One region of the Aliiroseovarius sp. xm-d-517 genome, then DNA from elsewhere that is predicted to be linked to it. Evidence: riboswitches for the same ligand, from Rfam matches in the RefSeq annotation. Region 1 holds a riboswitch; each other region holds the start of a gene.
The links. Region 1 has a riboswitch for cobalamin ahead of bluB (5,6-dimethylbenzimidazole synthase). Riboswitches for the same ligand answer to the same signal wherever they lie in the genome.

Region 2: linked by a shared signal. The riboswitch ahead of XMD517_RS15460 (DUF4198 domain-containing protein) and the one ahead of bluB (5,6-dimethylbenzimidazole synthase) in region 1 are both predicted to bind cobalamin.
Region 3: linked by a shared signal. The riboswitch ahead of XMD517_RS00120 (DUF1636 family protein) and the one ahead of bluB (5,6-dimethylbenzimidazole synthase) in region 1 are both predicted to bind cobalamin.

The regions. Positions count from the first base shown of each region.
Region 1 is NZ_WBXT01000001.1:2,924,101-2,927,439, reverse strand. It holds gene XMD517_RS13975 (DMT family transporter) at 1-484, opposite strand, end outside; gene XMD517_RS13970 (cytochrome c) at 682-1,290, shown strand; cobalamin riboswitch at 1,389-1,593, shown strand; gene bluB (5,6-dimethylbenzimidazole synthase) at 1,641-2,435, shown strand; gene XMD517_RS13960 (DUF4375 domain-containing protein) at 2,673-3,339, shown strand, end outside.
Region 2 is NZ_WBXT01000002.1:69,430-72,768, forward strand. It holds gene cbiM (cobalt transporter CbiM) at 1-531, opposite strand, end outside; gene XMD517_RS15460 (DUF4198 domain-containing protein) at 569-1,366, opposite strand; cobalamin riboswitch at 1,516-1,740, opposite strand; gene pssA (CDP-diacylglycerol--serine O-phosphatidyltransferase) at 1,937-2,671, opposite strand; gene XMD517_RS15470 (phosphatidylserine decarboxylase) at 2,664-3,339, opposite strand, start outside.
Region 3 is NZ_WBXT01000001.1:22,022-25,360, forward strand. It holds gene XMD517_RS00110 (endonuclease/exonuclease/phosphatase family protein) at 1-792, shown strand, start outside; gene XMD517_RS00115 (hypothetical protein) at 839-1,252, shown strand; gene XMD517_RS00120 (DUF1636 family protein) at 1,280-1,711, opposite strand; cobalamin riboswitch at 1,803-2,015, opposite strand; gene XMD517_RS00125 (Ppx/GppA family phosphatase) at 2,151-3,339, opposite strand, start outside.

The sequences.
Region 1 (3,339 bases):
CCGGGCCAAGCTCTCGTACCCCCGGGCGCAGGATCACCAGAACGCCGAGGAAGGCCACCCCCACCGCACTCATCCGTCGCCACGAAACACTCTCCCCCAAAAAGAGGGCCGCCCCCAGCATGACGTAGATCGGGTTGAGGTAGTTCATCGCCGTCACCTCGGCCACGGTGATCTGGGTCATGGCGTAAAACCAGCACAGCACCGCCATCGTATGCACCACCGCCCGCGCCAGAAACAGCGTCCAGCTGCGCCGGTCAAACCGCGTCTGCGCGATGCGCCCCAGCGCGGGGGCCACGAAGATCAGCCCAAACAGAAAGCGCAAAAACGCAGCCTGGGTCGAGGGCAGGCTCTGCCCCACATGTTTCACCATTGCATTCATCGCCACAAACATCAGCCCCGCGGCCAGCATCCACAGGATGCCGGACAGGGCCCTGTTTGGCGGTCGGTTTGGCGCCGGGTTGGGGGTGGGGCTGCTGCGCGTCATGGGGGGACATGATCGGATTGCACCCGGCTTGGCAAGGGAAACCCGCGCGGCCACCTTCGCCGCCACCCCTCCCGTGCCCCTTCCCGCGCGCCCTGTGCATTGGTGTGGCAATTTGCGACCTGCCCCCGGCCGGTCCGGGCGCTATGTTTGCATCACCCCGCGCCGCCTGCGCGCAAAACCTGCCAACAGGAGCCACCATGCGTCTGATGCCTTTCCTCTTGACCGCGTTCACGCTCGCCACATCGCCACTCTGGGCCGAGGACACCACGGATATCACCGAGCTGCGCAATGATGTCTGTTCGCATTGCCATGGTGCAGAGGGTGAGGCGTCGAGCCGGATGTATCCGCGCCTCGCCGCGCAGAACCGCGACTATATCGAGAAACAGCTGCGCAATTTCCGCGACGGCACGCGGGAAAGCGACATCATGAACGGCATGGCCGAAAACCTGTCAGATGCGCAGATCACGGCACTGGCGCAATATTACTCGGCGCAGCCGCCGCTCAAACACCGGGTGCGCTCGTCGAAACAGGCGCTGGAGGCGGTGGGCTATTACATCTATCACGAGGGCAATGAGTATACCAAAATCCCGCCCTGCGCCGATTGCCACGGGGAATTTGCAGCAGGCGATGCCTCCCTGCCACGGCTGGCCGGCCAGCACCGCCATTACGTGGTGGAACAGCTGATGGCGTTTGAGGATCGCTCGCGCACAAATGACAGCGCGATCATGCATTCGGTGGCCAAGAACCTGACCGAGCTGGAGATCAACGCGGTTGCGCTTTATGTCAGTGGTCTGGTCGAGGAGTGATCCGCCGCCACGGCGTTTTCGCGGCACATCTGGTCGAAAAACGGATTGCCTGCGGAGCGCGGGCTTCCTACAACTGACCCGCCGGGGTGGCCCCGGCACACATCATTTTCAGGTGCTGCTGATGCGGCCGACCGCGCAAGGGGTTGGCGACTGAAGCGGAGAATCGGGAAGGCAGTGCAACCCTGCCACGTGCCCAACGCTGTAAAGGGGACTGGCCGCAACGATCCACTGGAGCTTGCTCTGGGAAGGACGCGGTCGGGAGGAACCTGAGTCAGAAGACCGGCCTGAAAATCATACTGCGCCGTGTGGACAACGGGGCAAGGGCATCCATCAAGGGGAATGATATGGATATGGCCAACCCACAAACATCTTTTGACAATTGTTTTGACACGGCAGAGCGCGAGGCGCTTTACAAGACCATCTTTACCCGGCGCGATGTGCGCGGACAGTTCCGCCCCGATCCGATCCCGGATGACGTGCTGACCCGCGTGCTGATGGCCGCGCATTACGCGCCTTCGGTGGGGTTCATGCAGCCTTGGAATTTTGTCGTGATCCGTGAGGACGACACCAAGCGCAAGGTCCATGATTTGTTCGAAACCGCCCATGGGGAAGCGGCAGAGATGTTCGAAGGCGCCAACCGCGACACCTATCGCTGGTTGAAACTGGAAGGGATCCTGGAAAGCCCGGTCAATATCTGCATCACCTGCGACAAGGACCGCGCCGGGCCTGTGGTGATCGGGCGCACCCATGAACCGGTTATGGATGTCTATAGCAGCGTCTGCGCGGTGCAGAACCTGTGGCTGGCAGCGCGCGCCGAAGGGCTGGGGCTTGGCTGGGTCAGTATTCTGGACCACACCCGCCTGCGTGAGGTGCTCAATATTCCCGACCGCGTGGTCCCCGTGGCCTATCTGTGCCTTGGCTATGTGTCACATTTCTTTGACCGGCCCGAGCTGCAATCCGCGGGCTGGCGTCCGCGTCTGCCGCTGGAGGAGCTGGTGAATTTCGAGCGTTTCGGGCAGGGGTCGGAAGATCCCGACGCGGTCGCGCTTCTGGAGCAGATCAGGCAGACCCAGCACAGGCTTGAAGACGGCGGGTATTCAGGGGATTTCGCACAGGCCACCTGTGACGCCTCACCAGAAACCTGACGCTCTGGCTTTGCCCGGAATGCACGCAAACTGTTGAAGTGGCGTCTTTTGGCGCCACTTCATGCCTCAGATCAAATACGCATTGCGGGCGTGTGTTATGCCAAAGGGGGTATTGGTTCCCAAATATCCCCGATTTCTTCGCGGCAGCGTCAGTTTATTTCTACCATCAACACGTCTTGCACGTTAGCATTTCATCTTAATTTTCTAATTCATCACTTCATTTAGGATAGCAATCAGATGTTTCGCTATTTTTCTAAATTCTTCCACCGCAGACACGATATTTTTGTTCCTGCCTCTGTGGTTGCCCAAGATGCAAAGGACTATGCCCTCGTTGGATCAGTGGTCAGCTGGGTAAACGCCGCCCGCAATCGAGGTGCCTACACCGCAGATGAGATCGCAAAGGAAGCTCCGCAGGTTTACAATGCCGACTACTATTACTCTCAAGTATGCAATGGAGGTCATTCTCAGTTCCGGCACAACTCCAAGATGGACCCGATGACGCTGGCTCATGCGCAGAACGGGTTGAAGAGTGCAGGCTTGACGGAGTTGGCCGAATGTCTTGCCGCGCTGGTTAAAGCGCCAGAGATGGAAAAGTCTGCGTTGGACGCACTTGATGCTCGGTTTTTCGCAGCGCATGCTAACTATCACTCAATGATCAACGCATGGCTTCTGCCTCGTGTGCGGGTGGTGCCGGATGCGGTGTACACTGCAAAGTTGGAACAATTCCTGAAACCAGATAGCGTCCGCAGTCAACGTGTTCGAGATCGTGAAGCACTCCGCTTGCAGGCCCTGATCGAGAACACTCAACTGGCGGGTTTTGCCCACGCCATACTGTCCATGACGGGACAGCAACTCATTGGTGTGCGGCCGGGCCATTTCGCAAGTATTCTCGGCCTACAGACCG
Region 2 (3,339 bases), on a different contig from region 1:
GATCACCATCACCGGGATATGGGCAAAAAACACCAGCTTTGCGGCGGGCAGGAATTCATCCCCGGTCAGCGCGAGGGAAATCGCCACGGCGATGGTGGTGGCCGCAATGGCCATGCCCCCGCCGATGCCGCCCCAGATCGCGCCCTGACGCGGCGAGCCCCGCGCCACAAGCGGCCGAAACGCCAGCCCGACCAGCACCGCAGGCAGCGCGATATTCACCGCATTCACCCCCAGTACGGTCAGACCGCCAAACCCAAAGAACACCGCCTGCAGCAACAGCCCGACAAACAGGGCCGGAAAGGCGGCCCAGCCCAGCACAAGCCCGGCCAGCCCGTTCAGGATCAAATGGACCGAACTGGGCCCGATCGGCACATGGATCAGCGAGGCCACAAAGAAGCTCGCCGATAACACACCCGCCGCGGGGATACGTTCAAGGGTGAGATCCTTCAGGCCCATGGCAAGCCCGCCAATGGCCAGGACCGCCCCGCCAATCACCACCGGGTTGGACAGGGCGCCATCTACGATATGCATCCTGCCCCCTCCCCTTTTTGACTGCGGAGTGCGCGTGTCATTTCAGATCCTCCGCCCGGATCCACAACACGGCATCCTGGCTCAGCTCCTTGCCTTCATGTTCCGTCTCGGGCCCGGTTCCAAGGGCCGCAAACCCCCAATAGCCAGCTTTCGGAATGCCGAAGGTAAAGACGCCATTGGCATCGGTCAGCGCAACGATGGACCCTCCGGCCATTGGCTGAACGGTGCTGCCGGAGGTCGCGAACCGCTCCAGATCCGGTTCGGCCGCCATATATTCGATTTCGATCTCGGCGCCGGCAACGGGCTTCCCTTCGGACAGGACCTGCCCCGAGAAGGTCGAGCCGGTGATCACGTTATACGGCTTGTTGAGCGGCAGGATCTCGGTCGGCAGACCCACCGGCTGATCCCAGTCGGTGGGCAGCGTGTTGCGGTTCAGAACAACCTTGGCGATCTGCTGGATATAGATGTCTTCGCTTTGCTCATAATAGGGGGCGGGCACCGTCACCACCACGTAATCGCCCGAGCGTTTGACCGGCACGCTGGCCCGGTAGGCGGCGGCCTCGTTCGAGGCCCCTTTGAAGGTCGCAGGCTCCAGACGATCCATCAGGTCGGTCTTTTCGCCATTATGCACCATGAAAAATTCCTGCGGCTGGCCCATATCCATGGCGTGCCCGTTCTCCATCGGGTGCCAGAAGATCAGCCCCATCGGCACGTCCCCCGGACGTTCGATCAACGCATCCTTGGTATAGTTCAGCTGGAAATGCGCAAAGGCCGTGACCGGCAGCAATGCGGGAAGGGAAATGGCCAGTGCTTTGGCCAGAAAGGTCGTTTTCATATCGTCCTCATTCGACAGTGCGGACACGTCTTTCGCGCGCCCTGCAAGCAGGAATGAACAACGGGGAGTTGGCACGGTGGGTCCGGTTTTCATTCTGGGACCGCCGGGCCAGACGCTCACCCCGGCGTCCGGTTGGAAATGGGCAAGGTCTCCCTGGCCCAGTGTCCGGCAGGTCTCCTGACTCGCGGGTCAAAGCTTGGCTGGCCTTCCCGAGGCGCCTTTCGGCGGCTTCCCAGTGGCATGTTCAGCGTCGCTCACCGCTCACAGTTGCGGGGGCAGTCACGGAATTGGCGCCTGTTGGCTACACCTCACCGTATTCCCTATTGCTACCGCGGAGCCTCTGCTCGCGCGGAACCGATCACAGGGTCTGAATGTCAGATCAAGGCCCCGGATGTCAAGGCGCAGCGCCGCTTTCCACAGGTCGCAATCCGGCGACAGTCGGTCGCGCATTTACGCAAGCCGCTGAATTCAAACGAATTCGGAAGGTGAAGAAAAGCGACCCCAAAGGCAACAGCGCAGATCCGCGGCGAATCATCTGGCTCAGGACACAGCCTCTGGACACGGCGATTGTCAGTGGCGCAGCATCCGCAGCGCCCCGAGGGCCACCAGAACCAGATAGGCCACACTGCACAGCAGGAGCGTCAACCAGATATAGGTTACAAAGGCCGCCCCGAACACGCCCACAGCGACCAGCACGTATTTCACATGCTCCCGATGTACCCGCGTGGTTTTGAACGACGGGGTCGGAATGCGGCTGATCAGCAGGAACGCCACCAGCATCAGGTACAGCACCGTGATCCCATCCGGCAGAGGGCCCGACTGCACAAACACCCGGTCCAGATAGATCGGCACCAAGGCCAGAAGCGCACCCGCAGGCGCGGGCACCCCCACGAAATGCGCCGAGCTGCCGCCCTGTTCGGATTTGTTGCCCACATTGAACCGCGCCAGACGGATCAGGCAGCAGATCGCAAAGGTCAGCGCCGCCAGCCATCCCAGCGAACGCAGATCCTGTAGCCCCCAGAAATAAAGAATGAATGCAGGCGCCACGCCGAAATTCAGGAAATCGGCCAGGCTGTCCAGCTCGGCCCCCATTTCGGACTGCCCATTGACCAGCCGCGCCATCCGGCCGTCCAGACCATCCAGCACTGCCGCCAGCAAGATAAACCCAACCGCCCAGCTGACATGGCCCTGAATGGCAAACCGGATCGCGGTCATCCCCGCACAGACCGCCGCCACGGTCATCACATTCGGCACCAATTGGATCAGGGCAACCTTGCGGGGCGCCTTTTGGGGGTCATCAAGCATCGGGGCTGCCGCCTGCGTCCGACGCGTCGGTCAGCTCTGCAATCAGCGTTTCACCCGCGATCATGGTCTGGCCCAGACGCACCATCGGCTCGACCCCTTCCGGCAGATAGACATCCAGACGAGAGCCAAAGCGGATCAGGCCGAACCGCTCCCCAAGCCCCAGACGCTGCCCCTCGCCGGTGAAACAGACAATGCGGCGCGCCACGAGACCCGCGATCTGCACCACGGCAATGTCGCGCCCGTCCGGCATTTCTATCCGCAGGCTGTTGCGCTCATTATCCTTGCTGGCCTTATCGAGCGAGGCGTTGAAGAACTTGCCCGGGCGATAGGCGATCTTGATGATCTTGCCGCCCACCGGCATCCGGTTCACATGGCAGTTGAAGACCGACATGAACACGCTGACGCGGGTCAGCGGCTTGTCTTCCATCCCCAGTTCCGTCGGGGGCACCGCCGGTTCGATCAGCGACACCACCCCGTCCGCCGGGCTGATGATCACATCATCGCGCACCGGCGACATGCGTTCGGGATCGCGGAAGAAGTAGTAACACCAGACGGTCAGCCCGACCCCGATCCAGCCAAGCGGCTCCCACAGCAAAAACAGCACCACGGTGATCGCGGCAAAAATGGCAACAAACCGACGCCCCTCGGGATGCATCGGTTTGACGAAG
Region 3 (3,339 bases), 2.9 Mb from region 1:
GCGCGGATTTTTGGTTTGCGGGCACGTAAGGCCCTGATCGGATTTGCAAATGACACCCAGCAGGAAATCGCGCTCTTATATGACCCGGACCAGTTTGAGGCAACGCATGATCCTTGGGGGGCGGCACAGGGCCAGTTTGCGCCGCGCTTTGACGGTGCCTTTCATCTCGATCTGGATGTGGACGCCAATCCCGATCCGGTTGTGTTTTCCAAACCCCCGCTGGAAGTGGCGCTGACGCTGCGGAAAAACGGGCAGAAACTGCGCCTGATCGGGGTGCATGTGAAGTCGAAAGCCCCGCATGGCGCCCGCAATGCGGAAGAGGCGATCCGTATCAGCATTGAAAACCGCCGCAAGCAGATGGCGCAATGTATCTGGATCCGGCAACGGGTGGACCAGCTTCTTGAAGCGGGGGAACAGGTGATTGTGCTGGGGGATTTCAATGATGGTCCGGGGCTTGATGAATATGAAAAGCTGTTTGGCCGGTCAGGGGTGGAAATTGTAATGGGCGAGGGCGATGGCCCCTGCCTGTATGACCCACATGCCGCACGCTTTTTGGCGCGCCCGTCGGCAGCCCGCATCAGCTCTGCCCGGTTTTATATTGCGAGCCAGAAACGATATTTGCAGGCGCTTCTCGACTATATCATGATTTCCGAGGACCTGCGCGGGTTTGACCCGGTCTGGCGCATCTGGCACCCGTTTGACGACCCGCTCTGTTATCGGGCTGAGGCCCTGCGCGAGGCGCTGTTGACTGCCTCGGATCACTTTCCGGTCACGCTGGATATTGATCTTTGACGCTTGCGCACTGGAAATACCGATATCTGCGCCCCATATTTTCCCTATGAAACAGATCCTGAACCCCACCTTGCTGGCAGGGCTTGTTGCCTTGTCCTCCCCGGGGCTGGCTGAAACGGGCCAACCCCAATCCCCCCAGCCGTCTCCTCCGTCGTCCTCCGAGGGGGATCCAAAGCTGGAAGACGGCGCGGAAATGATGTCGCGCGGCTTGCAGATGCTGCTGGACGGGCTGGCGCAGGAAATGTCCCCGATGCGTGACGGGCTGGCCGAGGGCATGGCCGAAAACTGGGCCAGGCAATTGCAGGACGGCTGGCAGGATCTGATGGCGGAAATGGGGGATCTGTCTGCCTATCACCCGCCGGAAGTGCTTCCCAATGGTGACATTATCTTGCGGCGTAAATCGCCACAGCCGCCTGTCCCGCCCGAAGCTGCTGCGCCGGACGGGGGAACGGATCTTTAGGACCCGCACGAAGGCCTGGCCTGACGGTCAGGATAGGGCCGCCCCCCGGCGCATGGCCATGACGCAACCAGGGGTGCGCTTCAGGCCGCTGGGGGAAAGCGGTGTCGTGCCGCGGTTCAATGCCTCGTGATTGTTGCGCGCGTATTCGAGCAGGGCAGAGATGTCCTCACCTTCTTCCACATCCCCGAAAACATGTGTTTCGCTGCGGGTGGCATGATAGGCCACGAGGCAGGTTCGGCCACAGCCCCCCATTTCAGCATGGCCCGAGATTTCAAACCCGTCCTCGATACTGTCGCGTGCGGCGGTGATGGCCTGTTGAAGCTGGACCATCATGGCATGACCTGCGGTGCAAATCTGGCCGGTATGGGGGCAGGGGGTGCAGAGAACAAGCTGCTGCCCCGTCCGGGTCGGTGTGGTTGTTGTGGTCTGTCCCACCGTCTGCATCTGTGTCCGGTACATGACGCCCTCCGCGCGTAAGATGCGGGATGGGGCGGGGGGAAGAGGGGGCATTCTGGCCGCCTGCGATCCTCCTGCCGGGGCACCCCGCCCGGGTTGAGTTTCATCAGATGGCAGGTCTCCTGACTTGCGGGTCGTGGCGGTTCTGATCCTTCCCGGGGCGTGCCCAGTGGTTTTTCAAAACAGCTCGCCGCTTACAGTTGCGGGGGCAGTTGTGGAATTGGCCTATTTGCGACCGCACCACATTCCCTTTTCATCCGGGGCTTTCTGGTCGAAAGATCCGGGAACCATCTGAGAAATGGGTGACGCAGGACGGGGCCGGTGTCAAGCGAGAAGCGCAGGAGGGGAGGGGCATGAACAGGGACAAGAACGGGGGCAGGGGCGCTGCCCCTCGGCCTGGCGGCCTCACCCCGAGGTATTTTCAGCAAGAAAAAGTGAAGGCTCAGCGCAGAGTTTTGACGTTTGAGGTGGCGTCAAGGGCCACACAGAGCGCGTCAAACCTGCTCTCGGCAACCTCGCCGAAAAGATCACGGGCCTCTGCGGCCAGGTGCAAATGCAACTCGCGTTTCTTGGGATACCATTTCAGCTCTGCCTTGTCCTGTGGCCCATCCACCGCGAACATGGCGCCAAAGCGCATGGCCTTGCCCAGAACCTCGGCCCGGATCAGGTCCTTTTCGCCGAGTATTTCAAACAGGTTTTCAAATCGCGATCCCTGGCGGCTGTTTTTATAGCGGTGCAGCAGGGACAGGCCGAGAAACACCCGTTCTTCATGGGTGAGCCCCCCGAGATTGGCGCGGGTGGCGTTGTCGAAACAGACTTCGTGACGATAGTCGGGATGGGCGCGCCAGCTCACATCATGCAGCAGGCAGGCGGCCTTGATCACCCGTTTCTGGTCTGCCCGCGCGGATTTGTAAAGCGGGGTGAGAAAGTCATAGAGGGCTTTGCCAAAGCCAGGAACGCGCGCGTCCTTTTGTTCGGCAAAGCGGCAGGCCTCGATCAGGGGATCACGTTTGCGAATGGGCTTTGGCATCTGTTCATAAAGCATCCCTTCGCGGATCCCGTAGGAGCTGACGGCGATTTCCTTGGGGCGAAAAACATGGATCAAGCGTTTCAGCACAAGTGCTGCGATCGGAACCAACGCCATACGGGTGGCCGAGGTGGAGGTGCGTTGCCGGATCTCTTCCAGATCCACCTTTTCAATCCAGTTCAGGGTTTTTTGCAGTGATTTCTGCGGCATGCGATATTCGTGCAAAACCGTCAAAGGGTAGTTGCGGCGTTCCATGTCAAGCCGCGCAATGGCGCGCCAGCTTCCCCCCACGAGAAACAGGCGTTTGTGATCCGTGCCCATCTCGGCGGCCAGCTCATCCACCACCCGGGCGATCTCGGCCTTCAGCCCTTTCTTTCCGCCGGGGGTGTCGGCCAGTTTCAGCGGTCCGAGAGGGGAGGTGATGCGTTTGCCAACATGACCCCCATTGATCCTGGCCAGCTCCAGTGAACTGCCGCCAATATCGCACATCAGCCCTTTGGCCTCAGGCCAGCCAAGCAAAACGCCCTGCGCAGACAGCCGGGCCTCTTCTTCGCCGTCAATCACGTAGAGTTTGAGCCCCGTTTCACGCAGGACTTCGTCGCGG